DNA from 3 places in the Nocardioides marmoribigeumensis genome. Region 3 is predicted to be linked to each of the others. Evidence: predicted binding sites of a transcription regulator. Region 3 holds the regulator's gene; each other region holds the start of a gene.
The links. The regulator HrcA, encoded in region 3, represses chaperone genes, less so after heat shock. The targets are predictions, from matches to a motif close to TTGGCACTCGNNNNNNNCGAGTGCCAA.

Region 1: groL (chaperonin GroEL) is a predicted target of HrcA. The motif match lies at 3,618-3,644, and genes of this name have one in related genera.
Region 2: groES (co-chaperone GroES) is a predicted target of HrcA. The motif match lies at 3,914-3,940, and genes of this name have one in related genera.

Annotation. Positions count from the first base shown of each region.
Region 1 is NZ_JAVDYG010000001.1:1,213,409-1,218,785, reverse strand. It holds gene J2S63_RS05895 (polyhydroxyalkanoate synthase family protein) at 1-130, opposite strand, end outside; gene J2S63_RS05890 (alpha,alpha-trehalose-phosphate synthase (UDP-forming)) at 152-1,603, opposite strand; gene J2S63_RS05885 (DUF3263 domain-containing protein) at 1,719-2,015, shown strand; gene J2S63_RS05880 (LytR C-terminal domain-containing protein) at 2,017-2,553, shown strand; gene otsB (trehalose-phosphatase) at 2,568-3,422, shown strand; gene groL (chaperonin GroEL) at 3,798-5,377, shown strand, end outside.
Region 2 is NZ_JAVDYG010000001.1:3,618,732-3,624,108, forward strand. It holds gene J2S63_RS17215 (hypothetical protein) at 1-1,255, opposite strand, end outside; gene J2S63_RS17220 (SigE family RNA polymerase sigma factor) at 1,252-1,785, opposite strand; gene J2S63_RS17225 (LysE family translocator) at 1,954-2,595, opposite strand; gene J2S63_RS17230 (THUMP-like domain-containing protein) at 2,694-3,887, opposite strand; gene groES (co-chaperone GroES) at 4,090-4,386, shown strand; gene groL (chaperonin GroEL) at 4,500-5,377, shown strand, end outside.
Region 3 is NZ_JAVDYG010000001.1:4,039,826-4,045,202, reverse strand. It holds gene dnaJ (molecular chaperone DnaJ) at 1-339, opposite strand, end outside; gene hrcA (heat-inducible transcriptional repressor HrcA) at 376-1,398, opposite strand; gene J2S63_RS19285 (MBL fold metallo-hydrolase) at 1,493-2,350, shown strand; gene J2S63_RS19280 (DUF3097 domain-containing protein) at 2,372-3,229, shown strand; gene J2S63_RS19275 (DUF4870 domain-containing protein) at 3,260-3,703, shown strand; gene hemW (radical SAM family heme chaperone HemW) at 3,711-4,904, opposite strand; gene J2S63_RS19265 (AMP-dependent synthetase/ligase) at 4,901-5,377, opposite strand, start outside.

The DNA of each region.
Region 1 (5,377 bases), 2.8 Mb from region 3:
CCCGCAGCATGCCGTCGTCGATGAGCGTGCGCGGCATGGGTCTCAGATCGGCCACTCCGCCGTACAGCAGCTTGTGTGCGACGTTGGCGGAGGCGGCGACGATCTGGTCCGGCTTCGGGATCAGATCCATGCGGCGGAGGATACCTGTGGATCAGGCGAGCAGCTTGGACGGTCTCAGCCGCTTGCGGTGGTCGGGGCGGGCTTGCTTGAGCATCCCGATGAACTCCTCGGCCCAGTCGCTGACGTCGTGGGAGCGCACGGTCTTGCGCATCGCCTTCATGCGCTTGGTCAGGTCCTTGGGCGGTGCGTCGACCGCCTCGAGGATCGCGGCCTTCATGCCGTTGATGTCGTAGGGGTTGACCATGAAGGCCTGCTTGAGCTCGTCGGCGGCCCCGGCGAACTCCGAGAGCACCAGCGCGCCGTCGTCGCGGTGCCGGCACGCGACGTACTCCTTGGCGACGAGGTTCATGCCGTCGCGCAGCGGCGTGACGACCATGATGTCGGCCGCGCGGTAGAGCGCGGCCATCTCGTCACGGGGGTAGGAGGAGTGCAGGTAGCTGATCGCCGGGCGTCCGATGCGGCCGAGGTCGCCGTTGATCCGGCCCACCAGGCGGTCGATCTCGTCGCGAAGGCGGCGGTATTCGTCGACGCGCTCGCGCGAGGGGGTCGCCACCTGGACGAAGACCGCGTCCTCGACGCTCAGCGCGCCCTCCTCGAGCAGCTCGCCGAACGCGCGCAGCCGGTCGTAGATGCCCTTGGTGTAGTCGAGGCGGTCGACGCCGAGCAGGAGCTTGCGCGGCTCGCCCAGCTGGCTGCGGATCTGCTGGGCCCGCTCGGCGACCGGGTCCGAGACCGACAGCTTCTCCAGCTCGGCCACGTCGATCGAGATCGGGAAGCACTCGGCCGCGACCGTGCGACCGTCCTCGAGGTAGATCAGGTCCTTGTGGGTCTTGTGGCCCAGGCGCTGGCGGACCAGCCGGACGAAGTTCTGCGCGCCGCCGCGGCGCTGGAAGCCGACGAGGTCCGCGCCGAGCAGGCCCTCGAGGATCTGCGACCTCCAGGGGAGCTGGACGAACAGCTCGCTCGGCGGGAACGGGATGTGGAGGAAGAAGCCGATGCGCAGGTCGGGGCGCAGCTCGCGGAGCATCGCCGGCACCAGCTGCAGCTGGTAGTCCTGCACCCACACCAGCGCCTTGTCGGCGGCCTCCGCCGCGGCCCGCTCGGCGAAGCGCCGGTTGACCGTGACGTAGGAGTCCCACCACTCCCGGTGGAACCCGGGCTTGGCGACCACGTCGTGGTAGAGCGGCCACAGGGTGCCGTTGGAGAAGCCTTCGTAGAACTCCTCGATCTCCTGCGGGGACAGGGCCACGGGGAAGAGGTGCATCCCGCCCTGCTCCAGGGGCTCCTCGGGGCCGTCGGACCCTCCGTCCCAGCCGACCCACGCCCCGTCGTACTGCTGGATGATCGGCTCGAGCGCCGTCACGAGCCCGCCGGGGGAGCGGCGCCACGTGGTCTCGCCGTCCTCGCCCACCACCCGGTCGACCGGGAGCCGGTTGGCGACCACGACCAGGTCGTGGTCGCCCTGGGTGCGCGTGGAGGTCATGTCCTCACCCTAGGCGCCCCGCACCACGTCTCCCTGGGGGTGAGGAACCAGCTGCCCACCCCGGCCCGGCGTGGGCTGAATGACATCGTTGTGGTTCGTCATTAGCATGACGCGCATGGACAGCGCGAACGCCAACAGCCTCCACGACCCGGTGACGTCGGCCGAGCTGTCGGACCGGGACCAGGCGGTGCTCGAGTTCGAGCGTCACTGGTGGAAGTACGCCGGCGCCAAGGAGCAGGCGATCCGCGACCAGTTCGACATGTCCAGCACCCGCTACTACCAGGTGCTCAACGCCCTCATCGACCGTCCGGAGGCGCTCGAGCACGACCCGCTGCTGGTCCGCCGCCTGCGTCGCCTCCGCGCCGCGCGCCAGCGTGCCCGCTCCGCGCGCCGTCTCGGCATCGAGGTCTGAGGTGGAGCCGCTCAGCGCCTCACGGGCGCGCGCCCGGGCCGCTCGGGCCGAGGCCCGCCGCAGGCCGCGTCCCGACCAGGGCTTCGCGATGTCCTCCCCGATCGCCCTCATGGCCGCCGCCGCGGTGACGCTCGCCGGTGCGGCCTTCGTCGCCACCGACGGCACCCGCGAGCAGCAGCGCCGCGAGGCCGCCCTGGTCGACGCGCCGGCGCGCGTCGAGCCGCAGACCACGATCGTGGCCAAGAAGGTCAAGCCCGTGGTCAAGCGCACCGACGTCTACGTCGAGGTCTACAACAACACCAACGTCACCGGCCTCGCCGGCGCCACGGGCGCCCGCATCACCGCCGCCGGGTGGCAGCTGGTGACCACCGACAACTGGGTCGGCACGATCCCGGCGACGACGGTCTACTACCCGCCGCAGCTCAAGGCCGCCGCCCACCTGCTCGGCAAGGACCTCGGCATCGCCCGGATCATCCCGGCCGAGGACCCGATGAGCATGGACCGCCTGACCGTGGTGCTCACCGCCGACTTCGCCTGAGTCATGCTGGGAGCGTGAGCGCCCCGTCCTTCGCAGAGCCCGCCTCCGAGCACGCCGACGAGCGCTGGGACGCGGTCCTCGACGGGTTAGGGCGGTGCCTGGTCTGCCTCGACTTCGACGGCACTCTCGCCCGCATCGTGGACGACCCGTCCCAGGCGCGGATCCACCCCGACGGCCCCGAGGTGCTGGCGGCCCTCGGTGCGCGGGTGCTCGGCATCGCGATCGTGACCGGCCGCCCGGCCCGCGACGTCATCGTGCTCGGCGGCCTCGAGCTCCTCGCCACGCGGCTGGAGGACAGTGGCGGCTGGGTGCTCGTGCGTGGTCAGTACGGCGCCGAGCGCTGGGACGGCGAGACCGGCGAGGTCGAGACCCCCGAGGCAGCGCCAGGGCTCGACGAGCTGCGCGACCGGCTGCCCGACCTGCTCGACGACGCCGACGCCCCGGACGCCCGCGTGGAGGACAAGGGGCTCGCGGTCGCGGTCCACACCCGCTCCCTGGACGACGCGACCCCGGCGGCCGGCCGGCTCGCGGAGGCGCTCGCGCCCGTGGCCGCCGAGCTCGACCTGGCCCTCGAGCCCGGCCGCATGGTCGTCGAGGTCCGGGCCCCGGGGATGGACAAGGGCGCGGTGGTCCGCGAGCTGGTCGAGGAGCACCGGCCCTCAGCCGTCGTGTTCGTCGGCGACGACCTCGGCGACCTCCCGGGCTTCGCCGCGGTGGAGGAGCTGCGCGAGGACGGGCTGCCGGGCCTGCTGGTGTGCTCCGGCTCGGAGGAGCAGCGCGCGCTGGTCGAGCACGCCGACCTGGTGGTCGACGGTCCCGACGGCGTCATGAGGCTGCTGCGCGCCCTCGCGGACGGCCCGAGAACGTAAACGGCCGGAGACGCTTGCGCGTCTCCGGCCAAACCCCGTCGCACCCACGAGGTGCCCTCAGGTTAGGCGCGTGCGATCGGGGGGCGCAACGAGTTGCGCAGGCTCCCCACCTCGGTCTAGACCGCGCTCCTCGCACGACGGCCCAGCGGCAGGTCCGCGCAGGTCAGGTGGGCGTTCCCGGACGGTCGGCGCGTTCTTGCACTCGTGGGTGCCGAGTGCTAAACATGAGTTGGCACTCTCGACCCGAGAGTGACAATGGGGATTCGTGGTTGAGGCCCGAAGCGCCGGCGGGAAGGGTCCGTCGGGCAGCCGGGTCGGCCGTCGCGGGCGGCTACGTCTCCCACCCCGACTCTCAGCGTGAGGAACCGCAGGAGTATGTCGAAGCTGATTGCTTTCAACGAAGAGGCCCGCCGCGGTCTCGAGCGTGGCATGAACACGCTCGCCGACGCGGTCAAGGTGACTCTCGGCCCCAAGGGTCGCAACGTCGTCCTGGAGAAGAAGTGGGGCGCCCCCACGATCACCAACGACGGCGTCTCGATCGCCAAGGAGATCGAGCTGGAGGACCCCTACGAGAAGATCGGCGCCGAGCTGGTCAAGGAGGTCGCCAAGAAGACCGACGACGTCGCCGGTGACGGCACGACGACGGCGACCGTCCTGGCCCAGGCGATGGTCCGCGAGGGCCTGCGCAACGTCGCGGCCGGCGCCAACCCGATCGCGCTGAAGCGCGGCATCGAGAAGGCCGTTGAGGCCGTGTCCTCGCAGCTGCTCGAGATGGCCAAGGACGTCGAGACCAAGGAGCAGATCGCCTCCACCGCCTCGATCTCCGCCGCTGACACCCAGGTCGGCGAGATCATCGCCGAGGCCATGGACAAGGTCGGCAAGGAAGGCGTCATCACCGTCGAGGAGTCGAACACGTTCGGCCTCGACCTGGAGCTGACCGAGGGGATGCGGTTCGACAAGGGCTACATCTCGCAGTACTTCATGACCGACCCGGAGCGCATGGAGACGGTCCTCGAGGACCCCTACATCCTGGTCGCCAACCAGAAGATCTCCAACGTCAAGGACATGCTCCCGGTCCTGGAGAAGGTCATGCAGGGCGGCAAGCCGCTGCTGATCATCGCCGAGGACGTTGAGGGCGAGGCCCTGGCCACCCTGGTCGTCAACAAGATCCGCGGCACCTTCAAGTCCGCCGCGGTCAAGGCGCCGGGCTTCGGTGACCGCCGCAAGGCCATGCTGCAGGACATCGCGATCCTGACCGGTGGCCAGGTGATCAGCGAGGACGTGGGTCTCAAGCTGGAGAACACCGGCCTCGAGCTGCTCGGCCAGGCGCGCAAGGTCGTCCTCACCAAGGACGAGACCACGATCGTGGAGGGCGCCGGCGACGGCGACCAGATCCAGGGTCGGGTCAACCAGATCCGTGCCGAGATCGAGAAGAGCGACTCCGACTACGACCGCGAGAAGCTGCAGGAGCGCCTGGCCAAGCTGGCCGGCGGCGTTGCGGTGATCAAGGTCGGCGCGGCCACCGAGGTCGAGCTCAAGGAGCGCAAGCACCGCATCGAGGACGCCGTTCGCAACGCGAAGGCGGCCGTCGAGGAGGGCATCGTCGCCGGTGGCGGCGTCGCGCTGATCCAGGCGACCACCGCGGCGTTCGAGAAGCTCGAGCTCGAGGGTGACGAGGCCACGGGCGCGAACATCGTGCTCAAGGCCGCCGAGGCCCCGCTCAAGCAGATCGCGGTCAACGCCGGCCTCGAGGGCGGCGTCGTCGTGGAGAAGGTCCGCTCGCTCACCGCGGGCAACGGCCTCAACGCGGCGACCGGCGAGTACGTCGACATGATCGCCGAGGGCATCCTCGACCCGGCCAAGGTGACCCGGTCGGCGCTGCAGAACGCGGCGTCCATCGCGGCGCTGTTCCTCACCACCGAGGCCGTCGTGGCCGACAAGCCGGAGAAGACCCC
Region 2 (5,377 bases), 420 kb from region 3:
CGTCCAGCCGGAGCGGGACCTCGCCGACGTCGCCGCTGGGCATCGGGCCCGCGTCGGCCAGCTCGGCGGAGCCGTCGAGGCCGATCCGGACGAGGCGCCACGCCTTGCCGTCGAACACCGAGGCGAGCAGGTGGGAGTCGTCCTCCCACCCCAGCTGAGGGATGTACGACGGGACGCCGGGCTCGCCCGCCGCGGAGATGGTCAGCAGCGACTTGCCCGTCGCGGCGTCGAGGACGTCGACCGACGCGGGCCCCAGCCCGTCGCCGTACGCCGGGCCGCCGGTCACGTAGAGCCCGTCGGGGCTGAACGTCTCGAGCAGGAAGTCGCAGGTCCTGAGCAGCGACGTGGTCCCCATCGACCTGCGGATCTCCGAGCAGGAGCCCGCGGGCAGCGACTCGGTCTGGCCGGCGAGCCGCTCCTCGTGGGCGCTGTTGACCATGACGAACCCCGGGACCTGGTCGTCGATGCCGTGCGAGGTGGCGTAGCGGGCGTGCCCGTCGGCGGTGCTGTAGAACACCGTGCAGCCGCCGCCCTCGGGCGCCTGCTCCTTGCAGCTGCCGCCGGACCCGAGGAGCGGGCCGAGCTGGACGTGCTTCAGCGGTGCGGAGAAGGTCAGGTCACCGTCGGCCTCGCTCCAGGTGTGGATGCGCCCGTCGGTGCCGACGTACGCCGCGGCCGTGCGGTCGGGCGTCACGGACAGGGCGCCGTCGATGTCGGCCGGCTCCTGGACCTCGACGGACCCGCTCGTGTCGCGGACGACGAACGTGCCGTTGCCGTCACCGTCCCGCTCGAGCGTCACGACGCGCCCGTCGACCAGCGCGGAGTGGACCGCGTCGCTGCCGACCTTGACCCGTGTGCCGTCGGGCAGGAGGACCTGGGAGCCGATCCGCACGAGGATCTTCGGTGCGGCGCCGGTCGGCAGGTCACCGAGGACCGAGACGTCCTGATGCCTGCCGGTGGGGGTGACCGGGTCGGTGGGGCTGGGGTCCAGGGTGACGTCCTGGGTGACCGCCGGGGTCGGGGTGTTGGTCGCGAAGCCCGGGTCGCTGCGGTCGGTGCTGCCCGTCGCGACCATCGCGGTCGGGACGACCACGGCCACGACGGCCGCGGCGGCGACGACCCCGGTGGCGATCCGGCGACGTCGGATGCTGCCGGCGCGGGACGTGACGTCGTCGAAGGAGAGCAGGTGGGGCTCGGTGGAGTCGGCCCGGCGACGCAGCGCGTCGCCCAGCCGCTGCTCGTCGTGGCTGGTCATCGGTCCTCCTGGGTGGTGCCGGCGGTGTCGAACAGGTCGCCGGAGCGGCTGCGGAGCGCGGCGAGCGCGCGGCTGGTCTGGGACTTCACGGTGCCGACGCTGACGCCGAGCACCTCGGCGGTCTCGGCCTCGGAGAGCTCCTCGTAGTAGCGCAGCACGACGGCGGCGCGTTGCTTGCGGGGGAGCGTCTGCACCAGGTCCCACAGCTCCTCGTCGCGGCCACCGGCCGACGACGACGGGGTGGGGGCGGCCTGCTCGGGCACCTGGTCGGTGGCGTGCTCGCGGCGCTTGAACGGCCGCCGCCACAAGGAGTTGTGCTCGTTGACGATCACGCGTCGGACGTAGCCGTCGAGCGACCCGCGGTCCTCGACGCGGTCCCACGCGAGGTAGAGCTTGGCCAGGGCCGTCTGGACGAGGTCCTCGGCCGTGTGCCGGTCTCCGCTGATCAGGTAGGCGGTGCGGAGCAGGCTGGCCTGCCGCGCCTCCATGTACGCGGAGAACTCGGCGTCGCGCTGCGCGCGGTCACCCATCGTCCCCCTCCTCTGCGCGGGTAGGTGCGTGCGCGGCACGGCGACGTGTGTGGTGTCCACGCTCATCGGCGTCTCCGCTCGTGTCCCTCGAAGCCTCCCGCGAGGTGCGGGAGACATCACCAGGACGCGCCGCGGAGGGGAAAGGTTGCATCCGCGCCGGAACGTCTCCTACTCGGGTCGGCCGGTCGCGGCGAGGGCGATCCCGAGCCCGATGATCGAGGTGCCCCCGACCAGGCTGAGGCGGCGCCCGTGCCGCGGGGAGGAGGCGAACCACTCCCGCAACCGCGAGGCGATGACGGCCCACAGCCCGTCGCTGAGGAGGCCGATCGTCACCGCGATCGCGCCGAGGACGAGCATCTGCACGGTCGCGTCGCCGGTCTCCCGCGAGACGAACTGGGGGAGGACGGCAGCCGCCATCGCGAACGCCTTGGGGTTGGTCGCCCCGACCGCGAAGCCCTGGCGGAGCACGGTCCGCCGCGACAGCGCAGGGGCGCCGACACCGCCGGTCTCGTCGGCGAACCGGCCGTGGCGGATGGCCTGGACCCCGAGCCAGACGAGGTACGCCGCGCCGGCCAGCTTGAGCACGGTGAACACGGTGACCGACTCGGCCACGAGGGCCCCGAGCCCGAACGCCACGAGCGTCATCACGACCGCCAGGCCGGCGGTGTTGCCGGCGACGGTCAGCAGGGCGACCCCGCGGCCGTAGGACAGGGCGCGCCCGACGATGAACAGCACGCTCGGCCCGGGGATCGCGATGATCACCAGCGCCGCGAGGGCGAAGCCGAGGAGGTGCTCGGTGGTCACGGGCATGGGTCGAGTCTCCCAGCGCGCCCTCGGGACCGGCCAGCGACTTTCGGCCCGGTCGGCGTCGCCGTCGTACGCCGCGAGCACGGTCGTGCGGCCTCGGGTCACGGCCGCAGCGGCCGGACGCTGAGGACCGTCGCCTTGCCGGCGACGCGGGTGACCACGATGGTCGCCTCCTGGTCGCCGGAGAGCGCGAGCCTCTTGCGCAGCTGCTCGGGGACGATCCCGACGCCGCGCTTCTTGATCGTGAGCCGGCCGACGTGACGCTCGCGGAGCGCGGCGCGCAGCCGCTTCTCGGCGAAGGGCAGCTCCTCGAGGACCTCGTAGCCCACGGCGTACGGCGTGTGGCCGGCCGTGGGCGCGGTGACGTAGGCGATCTGCGGGTCGACCAGCGTGCCGCCGAGGCTGGCCGCGACCGCGGTGACCAGACCGGCCCGGATGACCGCGCCGTCGGGCTCGAAGAGGTAGTCCGACACCGGGCCGGTGCCCACCGCAGCCGGGCCCGGGTCGTCCTCGGCGGTGAGCGTCGCGAGCCCACCGGGCTGGATCACGGTGGCCCGACGGGCCGTGGTGGCCAGGTGGGAGGACCACAGCGCCGCCTCCTTGACCTCGCCCCGGAAGCTCACCCACTCGGCCTCGACGCCGGCGGGCACGCGGTCGTGCGGGATCCCGGGCGCGACCTTGACGACGCTGGGGCGCTGCAGGAGCTGCTCGACCCAGGACCACGGGGGGACGTAGGCGTCGGGGTCGAACGTGCGACCCCGCCCGGTGCGCCGCGCGGGGTCGGCGACGACGAGGCCGAACGGCGCGAGGTCGAGCGTCGTGGCGTCACCGGTCATGACGGCTGCGGACAGGCCGAGCGCCGCGAGGTTGGCCTGCGCCATGGCCGCGCGCACCGGGTCGAGCTCGACCCCGGCCACGGGGGTGCCGGACGGGGCGAGCCTGCGGGCGACGGCGATCAGGTCGCCCCCGATGCCGCAGCCGAGGTCGACCACCGATGACGGCGAGGCGAACGAGATCCGGGCCGCGCGATGGGCCGCCACCTCGGCGCGCGTGCACTGCTCCAGCGCGTCGGGGGTGAACCACAGCCGGTCGGCGTTCTCACCGAGCTTGGCCCGGGCCGCGGCCCGCAGCGCCGCCTGGCTCATCGCCGCCGCGGCGAGCTCGGGGTCGGTCTCGCGCCGCAGCGCGGCACCGGCGCGCACGGGGTCCGCGCCGCCGGCGTACAGCGCCACCGCGCGGGCGGTCACGCGCAGCCCCTCGGGGGAGCGGAGCCGCTCGAAGGTGGCCAGGTCCATGGGGGGATCCTCGCAGGGCAGACACGTTGGCACTCGACTTGACCGAGTGCTAGTCGCGGGCTAGTTTCGGAGTTGGCACTCTCACCCTGAGAGTGCTGAATCGCTCGGCAGTCCAGGCGACCCCCGCGACGGCGTCCGGAGGCCCCGAGCGAGAAGTCTTCCGTACAGCTCTCGACGAACGAGAAAGTGGAGGTCGACGACAGTGTCGGTCAACATCAAGCCGCTCGAGGACCGGATCCTCGTCAAGACCCTCGAGGCCGAGCAGACCACCGCCTCTGGCCTGGTCATCCCGGACACCGCGAAGGAGAAGCCCCAGGAGGGCGAGGTCGTCGCTGTGGGCCCGGGTCGCTTCAACGAGGACGGCGACGAGCGCATCCCGCTCGACATCAAGGTCGGCGACAAGGTCATCTACTCGAAGTACGGCGGCACCGAGGTCAAGTACTCCGGCGAGGAGTACCTCATCCTCAGCGCCCGCGACGTGCTCGCGATCGTCGGCTGACCCCACCGGGGCCAGCCCACCCAGCTTCACCGACACCGCCCCGGGCGGCCTCCGGGCCCTCGGGGCGGTGTCTTCCTGCACCACCCTTCCGACCGAAAGGCAGTGACTCTTCGATGCCGAAGATCCTGGAGTTCGACGAGGGCGCGCGCCGCGCCCTCCTCCGCGGCGTGGACAAGCTCGCGGACACCGTCAAGGTGACGCTCGGCCCCAAGGGCCGTTACGTCGTCCTCGACAAGAAGTGGGGCGCCCCCACGATCACCAACGACGGCGTCACGGTGGCGCGCGAGGTGGAGCTCGACGACCCGTTCGAGAACCTCGGTGCGCAGCTCACCAAGGAGGTCGCCACCAAGACCAACGACATCGCCGGTGACGGCACCACCACGGCCACCGTGCTCGCGCAGGCCATGGTCCAGCGCGGGCTCCACGCGGTGACCGCCGGCGCCAACCCGATGGGTCTCAAGCGCGGCATCGACCAGGCCGCCGAGGCCGTCGGTGAGGAGCTGCGGAAACTCGCCCGCGACGTCGACTCGCGCGAGGACATGGCGGCCGTGGCCACCGTGTCGAGCCGCGACCCGCTGATCGGCGACCTGCTCGCCGAGGCCTTCGACAAGGTGGGCAAGGACGGCGTCATCACCGTCGACGAGTCCAACACCATGGGCACCGAGCTCGAGTTCACCGAGGGCATGCAGTTCGACAAGGGCTACATCTCGCCCTACTTCGTGACCGACGCCGAGCGCATGGAGGCCGTCGTCGACGACCCCTACATCCTGCTGCACCAGGGGAAGATCTCGGCGATCGCCGACCTGCTCCCGCTGCTGGAGAAGGTCATGCAGGCCGGCAAGCCGCTGTTCATCCTGGCCGAGGACGTCGAGGGCGAGGCGCTCTCGACCCTGGTGGTCAACAAGATCCGCGGCACGTTCAACGCCGTCGCGGTGAAGTCGCCGGCGTTCGGTGACCGCCGCAAGGCGATGATGCAGGACGTCGCGATCCT
Region 3 (5,377 bases):
GCCGCGGCGCACACGCGGTCGCGGGCCACGGCCGCCCGCCGCGGCGCCGGCGCCGGCACCGCCGAAGAAGGCGTCCATGATGTCGCTGAACGAGAAGCCGGCACCGGCACCGCCGGCGAAGCCACCGAAGACGTCGCCACCCATGTCGTACTGACGCCGCTTGTCGGGGTCGCTGAGGACCTCGTAGGCCCGGGTGACGTCCTTGAACCGCTCCTGGGTGGCGGGGTCGGGGTTGACGTCCGGGTGCAGCTGACGGGCCAACCTGCGGTAGGCCTTCTTGATCGTCTCGGCGTCGGCGTCCTTGGACACACCGAGGATCTCGTACGGGTCTTGGCTCACGTGGTTCCTTGTCAGCGATCGGGTCGATGCGGTCGATCAGTTGTCGTCGAGGATCTTGGAGAGGTACTGCGCGACGGCCCTCACGCTCGCCATCGCGCCGGGGTAGTCCATGCGCAGGGGACCCAGCACGCCCAGCGTGCCGAGGGCCTCCTCGCCGGGGCCGTAGCCGGTGGTCACCACCGACGTGGTCGAGAACCCCTCGTGCGCCACCTCGGAGCCGATGCGCACGGTGAGGGTGGACGGCGAGGTGGTCTCGCCGAGGATCTTGAGCAGGAGCACGTGCTCCTCCAGCGCCTCGAGCAGCGGCTGGATGGACAGGTTGAGGCCCTCGCCGTAGCGCGCGAGGTTGGCGGTGCCGCCCACGACGACGCGCTCGTCGGAGCGGTGGTCCGACATCGCCTCGATCAGCGCGGCGACCAGCATGCTCATCAGCGCGCGCTGCCCGGCGGGGAACTGGTCCGGAAGGGCGGCGACCTTGTCGACGGCGTCGACGATGCGCTCGCCCACCGTCGAGCGGAGCACCGCCTGGCGCACGAGCGCGAGGCTGTCGTCGTCGAGGGTGTCGGGCAGCTCGACCACCCGCTGCTCCACCCTGCCGGTGGAGAGGATCAGCACCACGAGCATCCGGGTGGTGGTGAGCAGCACCAGCTCGACGTGACGCACGGTCGACCGCGAGAGGGTGGGGTACTGCACGACCGCGACCTGCCGGGTCAGCTGCGCCAGCAGCCGCACCGAGCGCGCCACCACGTCGTCGAGGTCCACCGCGCCCTGCAGGATCGTCGTGATCGCCCGGCGCTCGGCTGCGCTGAGCGGCTTGACCTCGCTGAGCCGGTCGACGAAGAGGCGGTAGCCCTTCTCGGTGGGGATGCGGCCGGCGCTGGTGTGGGGCTGGGCGATAAGGCCCTCCTCCTCCAGCGCGGCCATGTCGTTGCGCACCGTGGCCGGGGAGACGCCGAGACGGTGACGCTCGACCAGCGTCTTGGAGCCCACCGGCTCGTGGGTGGAGACGTAGTCCTCCACGATCGCTCGCAGGACGGCGAGCTTGCGGTCCTCGACCATCAGCGCCTCCCGCCGGTCTCGTGCCTCGTGTCTCGTGCCGTCTGGCACTCCCGCTCGACGAGTGCCAAGTCTACAAGGCCGTAGAGTCGCCGGCATGAGCGCGCGCACCGAGGAGTTCCGCGAGGTGGCCGACCGGGTCTGGGTCGCCCGCCACGAGTGGCTCGACCTCAACGTGACCGCCGTGCTCGGCGACCGCGGCCTGCTGCTGGTCGACACCCACGGCTCCGAGCGCGCCGCGCGCGCCATGCTCGACCGGCTCCGGCGGGTCAGCACCGCTCCCCTGGTGGCGGTGCTCAACACCCACGCCCACTGGGACCACGTGCTGGGCAACGCCGTCGTCACCGAGGAGTTCCCCGAGGCCGACCTGATGGCCCACGAGGCGGCGGTGGCCGGCATGCCGGCCTCCCGCGAGCGCGTCCTCGACGACCTCCCCCGCGACGACCCCGACGTCGAGGCGGTCGAGTCCAGCCGGCTCGTCCTGCCGGGCACGACGTTCTCCTCGGTCCGGGCGCTCGACCTCGGCGACCGCTACGTCGAGCTGGTCCACTGCGGGCGTGGCCACACCGACGGCGACGTCGTGGTCCGCGTCCCCGACGCCGACGTGCTCGTGGCCGGGGACCTGCTCGAGGAGAGCGCTCCCCCGGTGTACGGCGTCGACAGCTGGCCGCTGGAGTGGCCGGTGACCCTCGAGCTCGTCGGGCAGATGACGACGCCCGACACGGTCGTGGTGCCGGGTCACGGGGCCGTGGTAGACCAGGACTTCCTGCACGGGCAGCGCGCCGACACCGGCATCGTCGCCGAGACGATCCACCACCTGGCCGGTCAGGGGGTCTCCCTCGAGGACGCGCTCGCCCACGAGGACTGGCCGTTCCCGCCCGAGGCGGTCGCGACCGCCGTACGCCTCGGCTACGAGCACCTCCCGCGCTCCGCGCGTCGCCTGCCTGTGCTCTGAGCGCCGGGCTAGCGTTCCTCGGTGACCTCCCCCCGCTACGGCAACGACGTCCTCCAGACCGACTGGCGCGCCCCTGCCCGCGGCCGTGCGACCGAGGTCGCGGCCGACAAGGGCCTGGTCGTCGAGGAGGTCACCACCGACTGGTGCGGCGAGATCGTCGCCGTCGAGCGCGACCTCGACACCGTCACGCTGGAGGACCGCCGCGGTCGACGCCGCACCTTCCCCCTGGGCCCGGGCTTCCTGCTGGAGGGCCGGCCGGTGATCCTGCGGCCGCCCTCGCGCACCGGCCCCGCCCAGCCGACGCGTACGGCGTCCGGCTCGGTCGCCGTGCAGGGCGCCAAGGCGCGCGTCGCCCGGGCCAGCCGGATCTTCGTCGAGGGCCGCCACGACGCCGAGCTGGTCGAGAAGGTCTGGGGCGACGACCTGCGCGTCGAGGGCGTCGTGGTCGAGTACCTCGCCGGCGTCGACGACCTCCCCTCCCACCTGGCCGACTTCGGTCCCGGCCCGTCGCGACGCGTCGGCGTGCTCGTCGACCACCTCGTGCGCGGGTCCAAGGAGAGCCGCATCGCCGACGCGGTCGTGCGCGGGCCGCACGGCAAGCACGTCCTCGTGGTCGGCCACCCCTACGTCGACGTGTGGCAGGCGGTGAAGCCCGCGCGCCTCGGACTGGAGAAGTGGCCCGTCGTGCCGCGCTCGATGGAGTGGAAGCACGGCATCTGCATGCACCTCGGCTGGCCGCACCGCACCCAGGCCGACATCGCCCAGGCCTGGAAGCGGATCCTCGGGCAGGTGCGCTCGTTCCAGGACCTCGAGCCCGCCTTCCTGGGCAGGGTCGAGGAGCTGATCGACTTCGTGACCGCGGGCCCCGAGGACCGCTGAACGGCGGCCGCTGCGAGTAGATTTCTTGTCATGACGACACCTCCCGGCGCCGGCAGCCCTCCGCCCCCACCACCGCCACCCCCGCCGCCTCCGTCGCGGGGCCCGGGCCCGTCGGAGCCGCCGCACCCCTCGGGCACGACCCAGGACGAGCGCACCTGGGCCCTGGTCGCGCACATCGGGTCGCTCGGCGCCGTCGCGGTGGGCGGCCTCGCCTTCCTGGCCCCGCTCGTCGTGATGCTGGTCAAGGGCAACGAGTCGGCCTTCGTGCGCGAGCACGCCGTGGAGTCGCTCAACTTCCAGCTGAGCATGCTGATCTACGTGATCGTCGCGTTCGTGCTGGCGTTCGTGCTGATCGGCTTCCTCATCCTGCCCGTGCTGGCGGTGGTCTGGATCGTGACCGTCGTCCTCGGCACGATGCGGGCCTCGGAGGGGCGGCCCTACCGCTACCCGATGACCATCCGCTTCGTGAGCTGAGCGGCGGTCAGTCCAGCAGGTCGCGGACGACCCCGTCGGCCAGCAGGCGTCCCCGCACGGTGAGCCGGACCCGGTCCCCCACGACGTCGAGGAGCCCCTCCTGCTCCAGCGCGGGCAGCCGGCGCTGCTCGTCGTACGCCAGCACCGAGGTCGGCAGCCCCTCGGCCAGGCGGATCCCCAGCAGGAGCGCCTCGGTGTGGCGTTCCTCCGCCGTGAGCTCCTCACGTCCCGCCTCGGGCGACTCGCCCGCGTCGAGCCGCCGGGCGTACTCCGCCGGGTGCTTGACGTTCCACCACCGCACGCCGTCGCGGTGCGAGTGCGCACCTGGGCCCACGCCCCACCAGTCGTCGCCGCGCCAGTAGCCCAGGTTGTGCCGACAGCGGGCGGCGTCGTCGCGCGCCCAGTTGGAGACCTCGTACCACCCCAGCCCGGCCCTCCCGAAGCGCTCGTCGGCGAGGACGTACTTGTCGGCCAGGTCGTCGTCGTCGACCGGCGCGACCTCGCCCCTCCGGACGCGTCGGGCCAGGGCGGTGCCCTGCTCCACGACGAGGGAGTACGCCGAGACGTGGTCGGGCGCGCAGGCGAGGGCGGAGTCGACCGAGGTCGCCCAGTCCTCCAGCGACTCCCCCGGCGTGCCGTAGATCAGGTCGAGGCTCACCTGGTCGAACCCGGCCGCGCGCGCCCACTCCACGACCCGCGGCACCCGCTCGGGGTCGTGGGTGCGGTCGAGGACGGCGAGCACCGGACGGACCGCTGACTGCATGCCGAAGGAGATCCGGTTGAGGCCGCCCTCGCGCAGTCGGGCCAGGTCGTCGGCGCTCACGCTGTCGGGGTTGGCCTCGGTGGTCACCTCCGCGTCGGGCGCCAGCCCGAACGTCTCATCGATCCCGGCAACGAGTCGGGTGAGGTCCTCCGGCGGCAGCAGGGTCGGTGTCCCTCCCCCGAAGAAGACGGTCGAGACCGGACGGTCCTCGTCGGGCCACGTGGCGCGGGCGAACCTCACCTCGGCCAGCGCCGCCTCGGCGTACGTCGCCCGCGAGGCCCCGGCCGGCGCGGAGGCACCGCCGAGCTCGGACGCGGTGTAGGTGTTGAAGTCGCAGTAGCCGCACCGCACCGAGCAGAACGGGACGTGGACGTAGAAACCGAGCACGGCCCCATTGTCCCCGGGGGCGCTGTGCGCCCCCGGGCCGGACCGGCTCAGGTGTAGAGCTTGTCGATGACGTCGGAGTAGTTGGTCTCCACCACGTTGCGCTTGACCTTCATCGACGGCGTGAGCTCACCGGACTCCACCGACAGGTCGTGGTCGAGGAGCTCGAACTTCTTGATCGTCTCCCAGCGGTTGAGCTGGTTGTTGAGCTCGTCGACGTACGTCGCGACCATCGCGCGGCACGCGTCGCTGGAGACGATCTCGGAGTAGGACTTGCCGCCCAGGTTGTTCTCCTTGGCCCAGTCGACGATCGAGTCGGGGTCGAGGGTGACCAGCGCGATGCAGTAGTTGCGCTCGTTGCCGAAGACCATGAACTGGCTGGCGTAGGGGCAGATCGCCTTGAACTTGGCCTCGATCGCGGGCGGGGCGATGTACTTGCCGCCGGAGGTCTTGAACAGCTCCTTGATCCGACCGGTGATGGTCAGGAAGCCCTCGTCGTCGAGCGAGCCCTTGTCGCCGGTGTGCAG